DNA from 4 places in the Streptomyces sp. NPDC001270 genome. Region 4 is predicted to be linked to each of the others. Evidence: riboswitches for the same ligand, from Rfam matches in the RefSeq annotation. Region 4 holds a riboswitch; each other region holds the start of a gene.
What was found. A riboswitch is a leader RNA that binds a small molecule or an ion and turns the genes downstream of it on or off. The one in region 4 is predicted to bind cyclic di-AMP.
Positions count from the first base shown of each region.

Region 1 (3,479 bases), on a different contig from region 4:
TGCGGCATTAACTTGTGACTAGGGATCGTATGCCTATACGTTCACCCCTCGGTGCGGTAGTCCGGCACGATCGGCCGCACCGGTCAGTGCCGTCGCGCGAAAGGCTTCCGCATGCTCACCGGGAACGGTCGTCACCGTCGCCCCCGCCAGGCTCCGGCCCTCGTCGTCGCGGCCGGAGTGACCGGCTCCGCGATTGCCATCCCGCTCCTCGCCGCCACCGCCGCGAGTGCCGCCGACGGCACCACCTGGGACCGGGTGGCCGAGTGCGAGAGCGGCGGCGCATGGAGCGCCAGCACGGGCACCTCGTACTACGGCGGATTGCAGATCTCGCAGCAGGACTGGGACAAGTACGGCGGCGACAAGTACGCGGTCACCCCGGACCAGGCCAGCCGCCAGCAGCAGATCGCGGTCGCCGAGAAGATCCTCGCCGACCAGGGGACGACCCCCTGGGCCACCTGCGCCCTGCTCTCCGGGCTCACCGCCAAGTCCGGCCACATCGGGGTGGACACCGGTGTCACGGACGGCTCCTCGTCCGGCAAGAAGGATTCCGCGGAGGATTCGGACGGGTCGGGTTCGAAGGGCTCGGCGTCCGGGTCTGGTTCATCTGATTCATCCGGATTGCCTGGCTCGCAGGGCTTGTCCGACTCGCCCCCGTCGTCCGGCACTTCCTCGGATCCGTCCTCGGATTCCACTTCTGACTCCCTCCCGAGCGGTTCGCCGTCCGGCTCTCCGTCGTCGAGCGCGAGTCCGGGCACGGGCACGGGTGCGGGCCACGGCGCGACGGACGGGTCTGCGAAGTCCGGCAAGCCCGACAAGTCGGCATCACCTGACTCCAGTGCTTCGCCGGGAATCGGTGATTCGTCCACGGAGTCCCCCGACCCCGCCGGTGCGGACAACTCCTGGCGGACCGGCGGCTCCTGGAGCCTGGTCGACACCGGCTCCCTGGGTGGCGGCGGCCGTCATCGGGGCGGCAGTGCGGATGAAAGCGGGACAACCGGGGCGGGTGGCCGAGGGGCTGCCCCGTCCGGCAAGCACGTCTACACCGTCCGTGCCGGCGACAGCCTCGGCTCCATCGCCGACTCGCTTGGCGTGGACGGCGGATGGCATGCGCTCTACGCCGCCAACAAGAAGGTCGTCGGCTCCGACCCGGACCACATCACCCCCGGTCAGACCCTGAAGGCCGGGACCGAAGGGCGCGTCGGATAGCGGGAGTTGGCGCCCTGCTTCGGGCTTAATGTCCGGTTTGGCGAAAGTGTGGGATGAGTCTCAGAAGCCTTGATCGTCTTTGAAATTCCCCGAAGCGCGTGTCTACGGTCATGACCGCTCGCCACCGCGGGCCCCGGCTGCCGCAACGCCTAATCCTGCCAGCGGCCGTACGGGAACAGTCGTCGCGTCGAGCGCCGTAGGCAGGAGCGGGGGACCCAAGGTAGGTGCCGCTGCGGTCGGTTGACCGAAGCGGCTAGGGGTGAAGCCGCGCCTCCACACGGAGGTGCGGCCGGGCAACTCAACCGGCCCGAACCCGACAGCTCACCTCGCAGGCGTCGGTGAGGGGATCGATCCATGCTGTTCTCCAGCAAGGGCAAGCACCGTCGCCCGTCCAAGGCCACCCGCGTCGTCGCGCTCGCCGGTGTCACCGGTGCCGCCGTCGCCGCCCCGCTGATGGCCGTCGGCGACGCCTCCGCCGCCACCGCCTCCCAGTGGGACGCCGTCGCCCAGTGCGAGTCCGGCGGCAACTGGTCCATCAACACCGGCAACAACTACTACGGCGGCCTCCAGTTCTCCGCGTCCACCTGGGCCGCCTACGGCGGCACGCAGTACGCGGCCACCGCCGACAAGGCCACCAAGTCGCAGCAGATCGAGATCGCCGAGAAGGTCCTCGCGAGCCAGGGCAAGGGCGCCTGGCCGGTCTGCGGCACGGGGCTGTCCAGCACCCCCTACTCCGGCGGCGACTCCAGCGGTTCGGGTTCCGGTTCCGGTTCCAGCGGTTCCGGTTCGACCGGCTCCACCACCGGCCGTGCCACCGAGCAGCAGGCCGCCTCGCGCACCGCCGACCGCCCGGCCGCGAGCAGGACCGTCACCACCCCGACCGGCAAGAAGGTCAAGAAGGGCGACGGCGAGTACAAGGTCGTCAAGGGCGACACCCTCAGCTCGATCGCCGAGAAGCACCACGTCGCGGGCGGCTGGCAGAAGCTGTTCGAGCTGAACAAGGACATCGTCGAGAACGCCGACCTCATCTACCCGGGCCAGCAGCTGCACCTGAAGTGACCCCGGTGGTCCGCTCCTGAAGGGCCCCCGCCGGACCGCTCCTGGTTCGACCCCGGCGGGCGCTCCCGAGGCGACAGCCGATCGGCAGCCCGGTCACAGCCCCCGCACAGCGGCGGCCTCCATCGTGGAGGACGCCCGGGGGCAGCCCCCGTCCCCACGGGCTCCCCGCCCCGGCGCGCTTTCCCCCGTGCGCGCCGGGGCGGGTTCTTTCTGTCTGTTCCTTTCTGTTGCGTTCCTTTCCGTGCCGCTCGTCCTTTCCGCGCCGCTCGCCCTTCCAGCGCTGCTCGCCCTTCCTGCCGCTCGCCCTTTGGCCCGCGTCCGCCCGCTTTCTGTGTTTCCCGGGCATTCCCGCACGTCCGCGCCGCCCTTTACCTCGCGCACCCCGAGCCGGCGCCGGCAGTTTCCGTTCCCCCCTTTGTTCCGTTCAGAAACAATGTGTACCGTCAACTGTCGTCACCCTGTCCACGGGGCGGTCGGCTACCGGCCGAGGCCCCCGGGCCGGTTAGGCTCTAGTCGCAAGGCGCACAGCCCCGCACTTCCAGCGTCACATTCCATGAAGGAGATGCTCGTGCCGTCCATCGACGTCGTCGTAGCCCGGGAAATCCTGGACTCCCGAGGCAATCCCACGGTCGAGGTCGAGGTCGGCCTCGACGACGGCAGCACGGGTCGTGCCGCCGTCCCGTCCGGCGCCTCCACCGGCGCCTTCGAGGCCATCGAGCTGCGCGACGGTGACCCCAACCGCTACCTGGGCAAGGGCGTCGAGAAGGCCGTCCTCGCCGTCATCGAGCAGATCGGCCCGGAGCTGGTCGGCTACGACGCCACCGAGCAGCGCCTGATCGACCAGGCCATGTTCGACCTGGACGCCACCGACAACAAGGGCTCGCTCGGCGCCAACGCCATCCTCGGCGTCTCCCTCGCCGTCGCCCACGCGGCCTCCGAGGCCAGCGACCTCCCCCTCTTCCGCTACCTGGGCGGCCCGAACGCGCACCTGCTGCCGGTGCCGATGATGAACATCCTGAACGGCGGCTCGCACGCCGACTCCAACGTGGACATCCAGGAGTTCATGATCGCCCCGATCGGCGCGGAGTCCTTCTCCGAGGCCCTGCGCTGGGGCGCCGAGGTCTACCACACCCTGAAGTCCGTCCTGAAGACCAAGGGCCTGTCCACCGGCCTCGGCGACGAGGGCGGCTTCGCCCCGAACCTGGGCTCCAACC
Region 1 is NZ_JBIAXM010000013.1:153,362-156,840, forward strand. It holds gene ACFY2B_RS22890 (transglycosylase family protein) at 112-1,206, shown strand; cyclic di-AMP (ydaO/yuaA leader) riboswitch at 1,389-1,556, shown strand; gene ACFY2B_RS22895 (transglycosylase family protein) at 1,561-2,265, shown strand; gene eno (phosphopyruvate hydratase) at 2,828-3,479, shown strand, end outside.
Region 1: linked by a shared signal. The riboswitch ahead of ACFY2B_RS22895 (transglycosylase family protein) and the one ahead of ACFY2B_RS41110 (M23 family metallopeptidase) in region 4 are both predicted to bind cyclic di-AMP.

Region 2 (3,479 bases), on a different contig from region 4:
GCGCACGAGCAGCGGTCTGCGCACGCTCGATCCGTACTCGAAACTGCTCGAAGGCCGCATCGTCATCCTGGGCACGCCGATCGACGACACGGCGGCGAACGACGTGATGGCGCAGTTCATGCACCTCGAACACGCCGCGCCGGACCGGCCCATCTCGCTGTACATCAATTCCCCGGGCGGCTCGTTCAGCGCGATGACGGCGATCTACGACACCATGCGGTACCTCGCCTGCGACGTGGACACCCTCTGCCTCGGGCAGGCCGGCTCCGCGGCGGCCGTGCTGCTCGCGGCCGGCACCCCCGGCAAGCGGCTCGCGCTGCCGGGCGTACGGCTGCTGCTCCAGCAACCGTCACTGCCCCGGCCGGTACAGGGCCAGCCCAGCGACCTCGTCATCGAGGCCGACGAGCTGACGCGCGTCCGCGCCCTCCAGGAGGAGATCCTGGCCCGCCATACGGGACGCACCCCTCAGCAGATCCACGAGGATCTGGAGCGGGACCTGATCCTGGACGCCCAAGGCGCACTGGAGTACGGACTGGTGGACCACATCGTCCGCAGCCGCGGGGCCGCGCGCACGCCGGACGCCGGGTGAGCCGCGGATGCTGCCGCCGGAACTGCCGCCGCTGCCCGCCCTGACCCGCGCCGAGGGCGAACTGATCGACCGCTACCTCGAAGCGGTCGACCTGCTGGGCCGGATCAACCCGGCGCGCGGCGCGGACACCTACCCCGCACTGCGGGCCGCCCAGGCGCTGGCGCGCACGGCGGTCGAACTGCGGGACGCGCTGGCCCTGATGCACCTGCGGGGCGAGAGGGAGCTGCACGCGGTCACGCTGGCGCGGGCGCTGCGCGTACTGGACGGCGAGCGGCGCACCGCCCGGGTCGCGCTGCCACCGGACGGCGCGGGGTGATGCGGGGTTCCCCGGACCCCCGGTCCGCCGCGTCGGCGCAACGCCGGGGGCCGGGCTGAAACGGCCCAACCGGCGTACCTCTGTTCGGCGTAGGCGGACGTCCCTTTTCGGGACCGCGAAGGGTGTGCGGGGCGTGGGGCCGACGGAGCCGCCGAAGTGCTCCCGTGCTGGTCCGAGGGCTCGTCGGCGTTTCGGCCATGGGCGGAATGGACCGCCCTCCGCCCAAACAGGTGGGTGGTGACTAAAGACACACATCGCCGGTTGCGTTGGGATTTTCTGACAGTTGTGAGTGAAGATCCCTGTCCGACGACAAGCCCCCGCCACAGCGGCGGGGCGGTCCGGGCGGACGCCGAGTCCTGCCGCCGCCCGGATGCCCGGTCGACAGGAGTGGATCGGCAGGAGTGGAGGACCCAGGCACGACGGGTCGCCGGAACGGACGCGAGTCCGGTCCGAGCGGCCCTTGGGGTGAAGCCGTGGCGACGCGGCCGGGCAACTTCGCCAGCCCGAATCCGACAGGTCATCCTTCACAGGCGGCTGACGAAGGGTTGCGCATGACTGCGCTCAATCGTGTCCCATCGCTGATGGCGCGGGCCGGTACGGCCTCGGCGCTCACCCTCGCCGCCGTGGGCGGCTCGATCGTGGCCCCTGGTCTGGCACCCGAGGCAGCGGCCGCCACCATGGGCGCCAGGGCCCTCAAGGTCGCGGCGTCCAAGAAGGGCTCCCCGTACAAGTGGGGCGCCACCGGCCCGCGCAGATTCGACTGCTCCGGGCTCACGCTGTACTCGTTCAAGAAGGCGGGCAAGGCCCTGCCGCGTACGGCGGCCCAGCAGTACAACAAGACGCGCCACATCTCGGTCAGGAGCCGCAAGGCCGGAGACCTGGTGTTCTTCCATGCGGGTTCCAGCGTCTACCACGTCGGCATCTACGCAGGTAAGGGGAAGATCTGGCACGCCCCGAAGACCGGGGACGTGGTGCGGCTGGAAAAGATCTGGACCAGGCGAGTCTGGTACGGACGGGTGAACTGACCGGTCCGAGGGGATGCCGGCTCCTGGCGTCGTGCCGTCATCCCCTCGGCGCCCGTTCACGGCTGACCTGGCATCAGGACAGCAGCGGTTCGAGGAGCAGGGCCGCGCCGAGGGCCGCCAGGGCCAGTCCCGTGCCCGCGCCGAGGGCCCGCGCGGCGCGTGGCTCGCGCAGCCACCGGCCCAGCCGGTCCACCAGCAGCGCGACCGCCGGGAACCACACCAGGGTCAGCCCGATCACGATCAGCGCCAGCAGCAGGGTCCTGGGCAGCGCCGGGCCGTCCCGCGGCACGAACTGGGGCAGCAGGCTGAGGAAGGTCAGTGAGACCTTGGGATTGAGGGCGTTGGTGACGAACCCCTGCCGCAGCGGATGCGCGGCCGAGGGCAGTAGCGGCCCGGCTTCCGCGGCGGGGCGGCGCAGGGACCACAGGGTCCGTCCGCCGAGGTACAGGACGTAGGCGCCGCCGAGCAGTTGCAGCGCGCGGAACAGCGGGGGCACGGCCACCAGGGCCGCCGCGACCCCGGCGACCACGAGCGTCGTGTGCACGAGCAGCCCGCCCGCGATGCCGAGCGCGCAGGCGACGCCGTGCCGGCCAGTTGGCGAAGCCGGAGCGGGAGGCGGGCACCGCCCTGCTGGTCCGGCACCACCGCGGCGCACGGCTGACCGGCGCGGGCGAGCTGCTGGTGGTGCGGGCACGCCGGGTCCTCGACGAACTGGACCGCGCCCGGCACGAGCTGGCCCGGCTGGCCGGCCTGTCGGGCGGCACGCTCCGGCTCGGCACGTTCCCGACCGCCGGTATCCATCTGCTGCCCCCGGTCCTCGCCGTGTTCCGCCGGGCCCATCCGGACGTGGAGCTGTCGGTCGCGGACCACGACCCGCCGCACGGGGTGACGGCCGTCGCGGCCGGTACGGTGGACCTCGCGCTGACGCACTCCTACCACCCGGCCGAGCCCTTCCCGGTACCGTCCTCGGTGCGCCTGGAGCCGGTGCTGGTGGAGGAACTGGTCCTGGTGACCGCCCCGGGGCACGCCCTGAGCGACGGCGCCGCACGGCTGCCGCTGTCCGCACTCGCCGGGCAGCCGCTGATCAGCATGGCCCCGGACCATCCGGCCCGGCGGGGCGTGGAGTCCCTGCTGGCCGCGGCGGGGGCCACGCCGTCCGTGCTGGTGCCGACCCCCGGGTACGCAGTGGTGTGCGCGCTGGTCAGCGCCGGGCTCGGGGTGGCCGTCGTACCCGAGACGGTGGCGCGCACGGCGGTCACCCCGGTCGGGGTGCGGGCGCTGGAGGGGGGCGGGATGCGCCGTACGATCCTGGTCGCCCACCGCGCGGACGAGGTGGCGCCGGCCGCGGACGCCTTCCGGGCGCTGCTGCGCGGGGCGTTCGGCCGTGCGCACCAGGCGTGACCGCTACGGTTCCTGCTGTCCCACCGCCGTCACCGGCTGCGCCGGCACGGTGAAGGGCAGTTCGACGGAGATGGTCTTGCCGCCCTCGCGGGTGGGGCGGACGTGCAGCTTGCCGCCGCATTCGGCGGTGAGCCAGCGGACGATGACC
Region 2 is NZ_JBIAXM010000003.1:323,911-327,389, forward strand. It holds gene ACFY2B_RS07790 (ATP-dependent Clp protease proteolytic subunit) at 1-589, shown strand, start outside; gene ACFY2B_RS07795 (hypothetical protein) at 597-905, shown strand; cyclic di-AMP (ydaO/yuaA leader) riboswitch at 1,243-1,453, shown strand; gene ACFY2B_RS07800 (C40 family peptidase) at 1,457-1,930, shown strand; partial or broken gene ACFY2B_RS07805 (LysE family translocator) at 2,004-2,513, opposite strand; partial or broken gene ACFY2B_RS07810 (LysR substrate-binding domain-containing protein) at 2,522-3,331, shown strand; gene ACFY2B_RS07815 (ATP-binding protein) at 3,335-3,479, opposite strand, start outside.
Region 2: linked by a shared signal. The riboswitch ahead of ACFY2B_RS07800 (C40 family peptidase) and the one ahead of ACFY2B_RS41110 (M23 family metallopeptidase) in region 4 are both predicted to bind cyclic di-AMP.

Region 3 (3,479 bases), on a different contig from region 4:
ACCGGCCGTCCACTTCCTCAAGGAGACCGCACTTCCTCCAAGGCCGCCGGGTCGGCGAGCCCGCCTGGTCGTCCCCGGGTGATGTACCTCGCGTACGGACTCCAGGTGCCCCGGCCCTGGCGCGCTCACCGCTGCACACCGGCGCGGACACCGCCCCCTCCCGTCCGGTCGGCGACGACGGCGGCCTGGTGGCACCGGGCACGGCCTCCCGCCCTGCCTCCCGGCAGGCCGCCGTATCCGCGTCGCCGTCTCCACCGCCTGCCGGCCGTAGGCCCGGCCGCGCCCGGAGTCGGCGGCGGGCTGCCGGTACGGGCCCGGCGGGCAGCCCGCTCGAACTGCCGGTAAAGACCCGGCCCTTGAACCGCACCGATCGGCTTCGCGGCGCCGGAACAGCCGGAAGAAAGGCGCAAGTAAGACCAAGTAAGACAGAGAAGAAGCGGAGGAAAGGCACAAGGAAGTCACTCCGTGCCACACCGTCACACACGCACACTCGAACGGTACGGATATTCCGGGCTATTCGGACCTTCGACGTAGACCGGGGCCGCGCCGGAGGCGCACACGATCACCGGGCGCGCCGCACGTCGACCCGTGCCCGCGCCCGCTCGGACCTGCCATTTCGCCCGTACCGACCGGATCCACGCGGACACCGCGGTCCAGGCCCACCCGGAGTTCACCTGTGACGCAAGCCACTTCTACCCCGTCGGCAAGGCGATCCGCACGACAGGCGCCGAGGCAGCCTTCCACTGGGCGCAGAAAAGGTAATTCCGGGGACCATGGGGTGAAGTGACCGTTTTGCCGTCATTGGCACCTCAATTCCTCTTGGTGCTTAATGCACTTCGAGCCCGAGACGGGTGATTTGGGTCACACGAGGCGGCGTGTCGACACCCGGACCACACTTTCAACCCGCCGTACGCAGTCGCCCAGTTGACCGTTGGCAGTCGCAAAGGATCTACCGGTCATACCCACCATCCCGCAGTCAATCGGCATGAGCTATGAATCCGGTACTTGTTTCCGGCATGTGCGGTCGCATAGCTTCCGGGCCAGTCGGGTGGACGCCGAATCCTGCCGCCACCCGTCATGACCCATCGACGAACACAAATTCGCACGGCAGGAGCGGGGGACCCAGGTAGGTCGCCGGACCGGACGGCACAGCCGACCGGAACGGCTAGGGGTGAAGCCGAGTCGCCATGTGGCGGCCGGCCGGGCGTCTCCCCCGCCCGAACCCGACAGCTCACCTCGCAGGCGCCGGAGAGGAACACCATGTCTGCTGCCGCTCAGTACCGCCGTCACCGCGTCAACCGCCTCGCTCGCACCCTCGCGGTGGCCGGCACGGGCGCCGCCGTACTCGCCCTGCCTCTCATCGGCGCCGCCGGCGCCCACGCGGCCACCACCGCGACCACGACGGCCGTCAGCGGGACCACGACGGCCCTGACGACGGCTGGATACAAGAACAACCTCGACGGCTGGATCCGCGAGTCGCTCGCCGTCATGGCGCGCAACAAGATCCCGGGCACCTACAACGGCATCTACCGCAACATCATCCGCGAGTCCTCGGGCAACCCCCGGGCCATCAACCTCTGGGACTCCAACGCGGCCAAGGGCATCCCGTCCAAGGGCCTGCTCCAGGTGATCGACCCGACGTTCCGGGCCTACCACGTCGCGGGCACGTCCAACGACATCTACGACCCCGTCGCCAACATAACGGCCGCCTGCAACTACGCCGCCCACCGCTACGGCTCGATCGACAACGTCAACAGCGCCTACTGACGGACCCGCCGCGCTGAAGAACCGTTCGCGGCGTTCACGGAAACAGTCGTTCGAGGACGACGGCCACGCCGTCGTCCTCGTTCGACGTCGTGATCTCGTCGGCCACCGCCTTGAGTTCGGGGTGTGCTCCCCCCATCGCCACCCCATAGGCGGCCCACCGGAACATCGGGATGTCGTTCGGCATGTCGCCGAAGGCGACGGCCCGGTCGGCGCCCAGCCGCAGGTGCTCGGCGGCCAGCGCCAGACCGGTGGCCTTGGTGATGCCGCACGGCTGCAACTCCACGGTCCCCGGCCCCGACATCGTGACGTTCGCCAGGGAACCCACGACCGAGCGCGCCGTCGCCGCCAACTCGTCGTCGGACAGCGCCGGATGCCGCAGCAGAACCTTGCTGATGGGCGCGCACCACAGATCATCGCGCCGCTCGACGCGTACGGCGGGCAGCGTCGGATGCGGCATCAGATACCCGGGTTCGATGAGCGTGAGCCCGTCCACCCCGTCCTGGTCGACGGCCGCGTACACCTGCCCCACCTCGGCCTCGATCTTGCCGAGCGCGGTCTCGGCCAACTCCCGGTCCAGGGTGACCGACCACAGCAGGCGGTCCGCGCCGGCGTCGTACACCTGCGCGCCCTGTCCGCACACCGCGAGCCCCTCGCCGCCGAGTCTGTCGAGCAGCGGCCGTACCCGTGGCGCGGGGCGCCCGGTGACCACCAAGTGCCGGGCACCGGCCCGCGCCACGCGCGCGAGCACGGCGAGGGACCGGTCGGAGAGGGTGTCGTCACCACGCAGGAGCGTCCCGTCGAGGTCGGTGGCGACGAGTGAGAATGCGGGAGGAGCGGCCATGATCAGAGAATACGGACAGCGCGCCGCTCCGACTCACGTCCGCTTCCCACCCCTCCTCGCCGCGCCGTAGCGTCCGTCTCTTCTTCCCACTCCCCTTCTTCTCTTCCCACTCCCCTTCTTCGCGCCCTCGCGCCCGTCTCCCGTACGTTCGGCGCCCCTTCCCCCGGTGCCGGCCGTGACGCGGAGGCCGCGCCGGTCTCAGCCGTGGGCCGCCACCAGGTGTCTGGTCAGGCGCGGGGAGGCGAACTCGGTGCCGCACACGAAGCGCATCACCGGTCCGTAGGAGGCCGCGGCGGGCAGGCCGGTGAAGTAGAGGCCGGGGACCGAGGAGACGTATCCCGGGCCGAGCTTCGGAGTGCCGCGGCTGACGATGAGCCGGGTGCGAAGCCCATGGGCCAGGAAGCCCATCGCGGCTATGTCGACGCGGTAGCCGGTCGCCGCGATGACGTGGTCGGCCATCAGCCGGCCGGTGGCACCGGCACGGGTACGGACCGTGAGGACCGGGGCCCCGTCGAGGGCTTCCGCACCCAGGACACGGTCGATCTCCTCGACCCGTACCTTGCCCTCGAAGCGGTCCCGCAGCCACCAGGCGCCGAGCGGGCCGAGCACCCGGCGGACCAGATAGTGCCGGGTGCGGGCAGGGAGGTAGCGGTAGGGCTGCGGGTAGTGGCTGAGGGCCCACAGCGACCAGGCACGGCCGAACGGTGACCCGGGGCGCAGCCGCGGCTGACGCCACGGCGGGGCGCCGAAGCCGACGCGGCGCCGCGCGACCACCCGTACCCGCGCGCCCGCCTCGGCCGCCAGCGCCGCCGTCTCCAGCGCGGACTGGCCGGCGCCCACGACGATCAGCTCCTGGCCGGCGAACCGGGTG
Region 3 is NZ_JBIAXM010000001.1:149,037-152,515, reverse strand. It holds gene ACFY2B_RS00705 (hypothetical protein) at 589-762, shown strand; cyclic di-AMP (ydaO/yuaA leader) riboswitch at 1,077-1,258, shown strand; gene ACFY2B_RS00700 (transglycosylase SLT domain-containing protein) at 1,261-1,767, shown strand; gene ACFY2B_RS00695 (HAD family hydrolase) at 1,802-2,608, opposite strand; gene ACFY2B_RS00690 (NAD(P)-binding domain-containing protein) at 2,807-3,479, opposite strand, start outside.
Region 3: linked by a shared signal. The riboswitch ahead of ACFY2B_RS00700 (transglycosylase SLT domain-containing protein) and the one ahead of ACFY2B_RS41110 (M23 family metallopeptidase) in region 4 are both predicted to bind cyclic di-AMP.

Region 4 (3,479 bases):
CAACCCCCGGCTCCTGGTCAACGCGGCCGAACGGCGGGCCGCCCGGCTCGCGGCCGGCCGTCCTGAGTACCCGCTGAAGGTCGCCGTCAGCGGTTCGGGCGACCTCGACCCGGACGCCAGGTTCTGGCACACCGGCGGCGAGAAGGTCCTCTACACGACGGACGGGGGCGCCGAGCGGGCCCGGCGCGCCGGACTCGCGGCCGACATCGTCCCGCTGGGCCCCGGCCTCGACTGGCGGGCGCTCCTCGGGCACCTGCACGCGGAACGCGGGGTGCGGCGGCTGATGGTCGAGGGCGGCGGGACCGTGCACACCCAGCTGCTCCGGCAGGGCCTCGCCGACGAACTCCAGCTCGTCGTCGCCCCGCTGCTGGTCGGGGACCCCGGGGCGCCCCGGCTGTTCGGGCCGGGGGAGTACCAGCGCGGACGCCTCAGGCTGCTGGAGACCCGGCGGATCGACGACGTCGTCCTGCTGCGGTACGAGCCGACCGCGCCCGGAACCGGCCGGACGGCCGCCGCCGCGGACCGGCACTGGATGCGGATCGCCTGCGAACTGGCGGCGCTGTGCCCGCCCTCGCGGACCGCGTTCAGCGTGGGCGCGGTGGTGGTGGCCGCGGACGGTACGGAGCTGGCCCGCGGGTTCTCCCGGGAGGCGGACGACCCCGTGGTCCACGCGGAGGAGGCCGCGCTCGCCAAGACCGACCCGGCGGATCCGCGGCTGGCCTCGGCCACCGTCTACAGCAGCCTGGAGCCGTGCGCCCGGCGGGCCTCGCGCCCCGCGCCCTGCGCGCGGCTGATCCTGGACGCGGGGGTACGGCGGGTGGTCACCGCCTGGCGGGAGCCCGACACGTTCGTGGCGGGGGCCGACGGGAGCGGGCTGCTGACGGCCGCGGGCGCCGACGTCGTCGTACTGCCCGAGTACGAGGCGGCGGCCAAGGAGCCGAACCGCCACCTGCTCGGCTGAGCGGGAGCCGGTCGGCCTTCTGCTCGGCCGGGCGGGAGGCGAGGGGGGCCATCCGCTCGGCTGAACGGGAGCCGCTCCGGCGTGCGTGCGTTCGCTGTCCTGCGCATGGCGTATAGTTGTCATCACCGACGCGGGGTGGAGCAGCTCGGTAGCTCGCTGGGCTCATAACCCAGAGGTCGCAGGTTCAAATCCTGTCCCCGCTACTGAAGGCTCAGGGCCGGAATCCAGTTCCAAGGATTCCGGCCCTGAGTGTTTTCCGGCGCCGCACATCGCCCCTTGACCATTGTCACGGCGGGTGATCGGACGACCTCCCTCCGCATAACAACTGAAACACCGTCAAGTCCGCCGGGTCTTCAGACTTTCTCTGCGGGCGAGGTCAAGTCGCCCGTTTTTCGCCGGTCATGACCGCTAAGTCCGCGCCCGATCGCGTTAAGGATCAAGCCGAACGGCTTGGAATCTGGCCGCCGAGTCTATTAACGTTCGATAACGCAGCGCGGTCGTCCCAGCCGTCACCAGAGGCGGCTCCGTGCGCACGCGCCGAATCCCGTAAGGGAACCGGGGAACCACCACCTTGGGGTGAATCACGCGGACACCACCGTGGAGACACGGCTGGTTACGCGCGTAGGAGACCTTCCTGCTCCGAACCCGTCAGCTAACCCGGTAGGCGGAGGAAGGAAAGGAGTACGCCCGAGTGGCGTCCAATCGGCCTGCCCCCGAAGCCCCGTACGCGCCGAGTCAGTACGGCACCGAGACCTTTGCCTACGGCGGCTACGGCGCCGACGAGGGCCAGGGCACCTGGGGGGAATGGAACCCCACCGAGGACTCCGTCCGCCCGATACGCGGCCGGCACCGCGTGGCCAAGCAGCGCGGCGGACTCGCCCGCAGCTCCACGGTCCTCGGCGTCGGCGTCATCGCCGCCGTCGGCGCGGGCGGCATGGCCAGCGCCAACACCGGCAAGCCCCCGGTGTCCATCTCCATGCCCGACCTGCCCTCCGTCGGCTCCCTGCTGGGCGACGACTCCTCCGCGCAGCCCTCCAAGGGCTCCACGACCGCCCTGAGCAGCGTCGGCGTGACCGAGGCCGACAGCGCCGACGGCACCACCGACGCCGGTGAGGTGCTGCGCAACCGCATCATGGCCCAGGCCGAGCAGCAGCAGGACCAGGCCCAGACCAAGGCCGTCGCCGCCGCCGTGTCCGCCGCCGACAAGCAGGCCGCCGACGCGGCCGCCAAGGCGGAGAAGGAGGCCGCGGCCAAGGCCGCCGCCGCCAAGGAGAAGGCGGAGGCCGCCGCCAGGAAGAAGGCCGAGGAGGAGCGCCTGGCCGCGCTGGCCAAACAGTTCACGCTGCCGACCCCCTCGTACACGATCACCGGCACCTTCGGGCAGCCGGGCTCCATGTGGTCCTCCGGCTATCACACCGGTCTCGACTTCGCCGCCCCCACGGGCACGCTGATCAAGGCCATCCACAGCGGCACGATCACCGAGGCGGGCTGGGCCGGCTCCTACGGCTACCGCACGATCCTCACCCTCGACGACGGCACCGAACTCTGGTTCTGCCACCAGTCGTCGATCAACGTGAGCGTCGGACAGAAGGTCACCACCGGGGACGTCATCGGCCGCGTGGGCGCCACCGGCAACGTCACCGGCCCGCACCTCCACCTGGAGGTCCACCCGGGCGGCCAGTCCAGCGGCATCGACCCGATGGCCTGGCTGCGCGGCAAGGGCCTCACCCCCTGACCCACCCCTGATCCCCGGCGGTCCTGACGGCATCCCCCCGACGCCAGGGCTGCCGGTCAGGTGTTTACGGGGTCTTTGCGTCCCCCGACGGAATCGTGGCTTCCGACGAGTGCGTTGAACCGGCCATGACTTCCCTACACAAACTCGGCGCCTCCGGCCTGGAGGTCTTCCCGCTCGTCCTCGGCGGCAACGTCTTCGGCTGGACCGCCGACGAGCCGACGTCCTTCGCCGTCCTGGACGCCTACACCGCCGCCGGCGGCAACCTCATCGACACCGCCGACTCGTACACCTCGTGGATCGAGGGGAACAAGGGCGGCGAGTCCGAGACGGTCATCGGCAACTGGCTCACGGCACGCGGCAACCGTGCGGACGTGCTGATCGCCTCCAAGGTCAGCCAGCACCCCGAATTCCAGGGCCTGTCCGCGGCCAACATCAAGGCCGCGGCGGACGCCTCGCTGCGCCGTCTGAAGACCGATTACATCGACCTCTACTACACGCACTTCGACAAGCCCGAAGTGCCGGTCGAGGAGATCATCGGCGCGCTCGACGAACTGGTGCGGGCCGGCAAGGTGCGGCACATCGCCGCGTCCAACATCAGCGCGGAGCGGCTCCAGGAGTCCCTGGACTTCTCCGACCGCGAGGGCCTGGCCCGGTACGTGGCGCTCCAGCCGCACTACAACCTGGTCTCGCGCGACACCTACGAGGGTCCGCTGCGGGACGTCGCCGCCCGCGCCGGTCTCGGTGTCCTGCCGTACTTCGGCCTGGCCGCCGGCTTCCTCACGG
Region 4 is NZ_JBIAXM010000046.1:21,978-25,456, reverse strand. It holds gene ACFY2B_RS41120 (dihydrofolate reductase family protein) at 1-961, shown strand, start outside; tRNA gene ACFY2B_RS41115 (tRNA-Met) at 1,091-1,164, shown strand; cyclic di-AMP (ydaO/yuaA leader) riboswitch at 1,487-1,645, shown strand; gene ACFY2B_RS41110 (M23 family metallopeptidase) at 1,653-2,696, shown strand; gene ACFY2B_RS41105 (aldo/keto reductase) at 2,822-3,479, shown strand, end outside.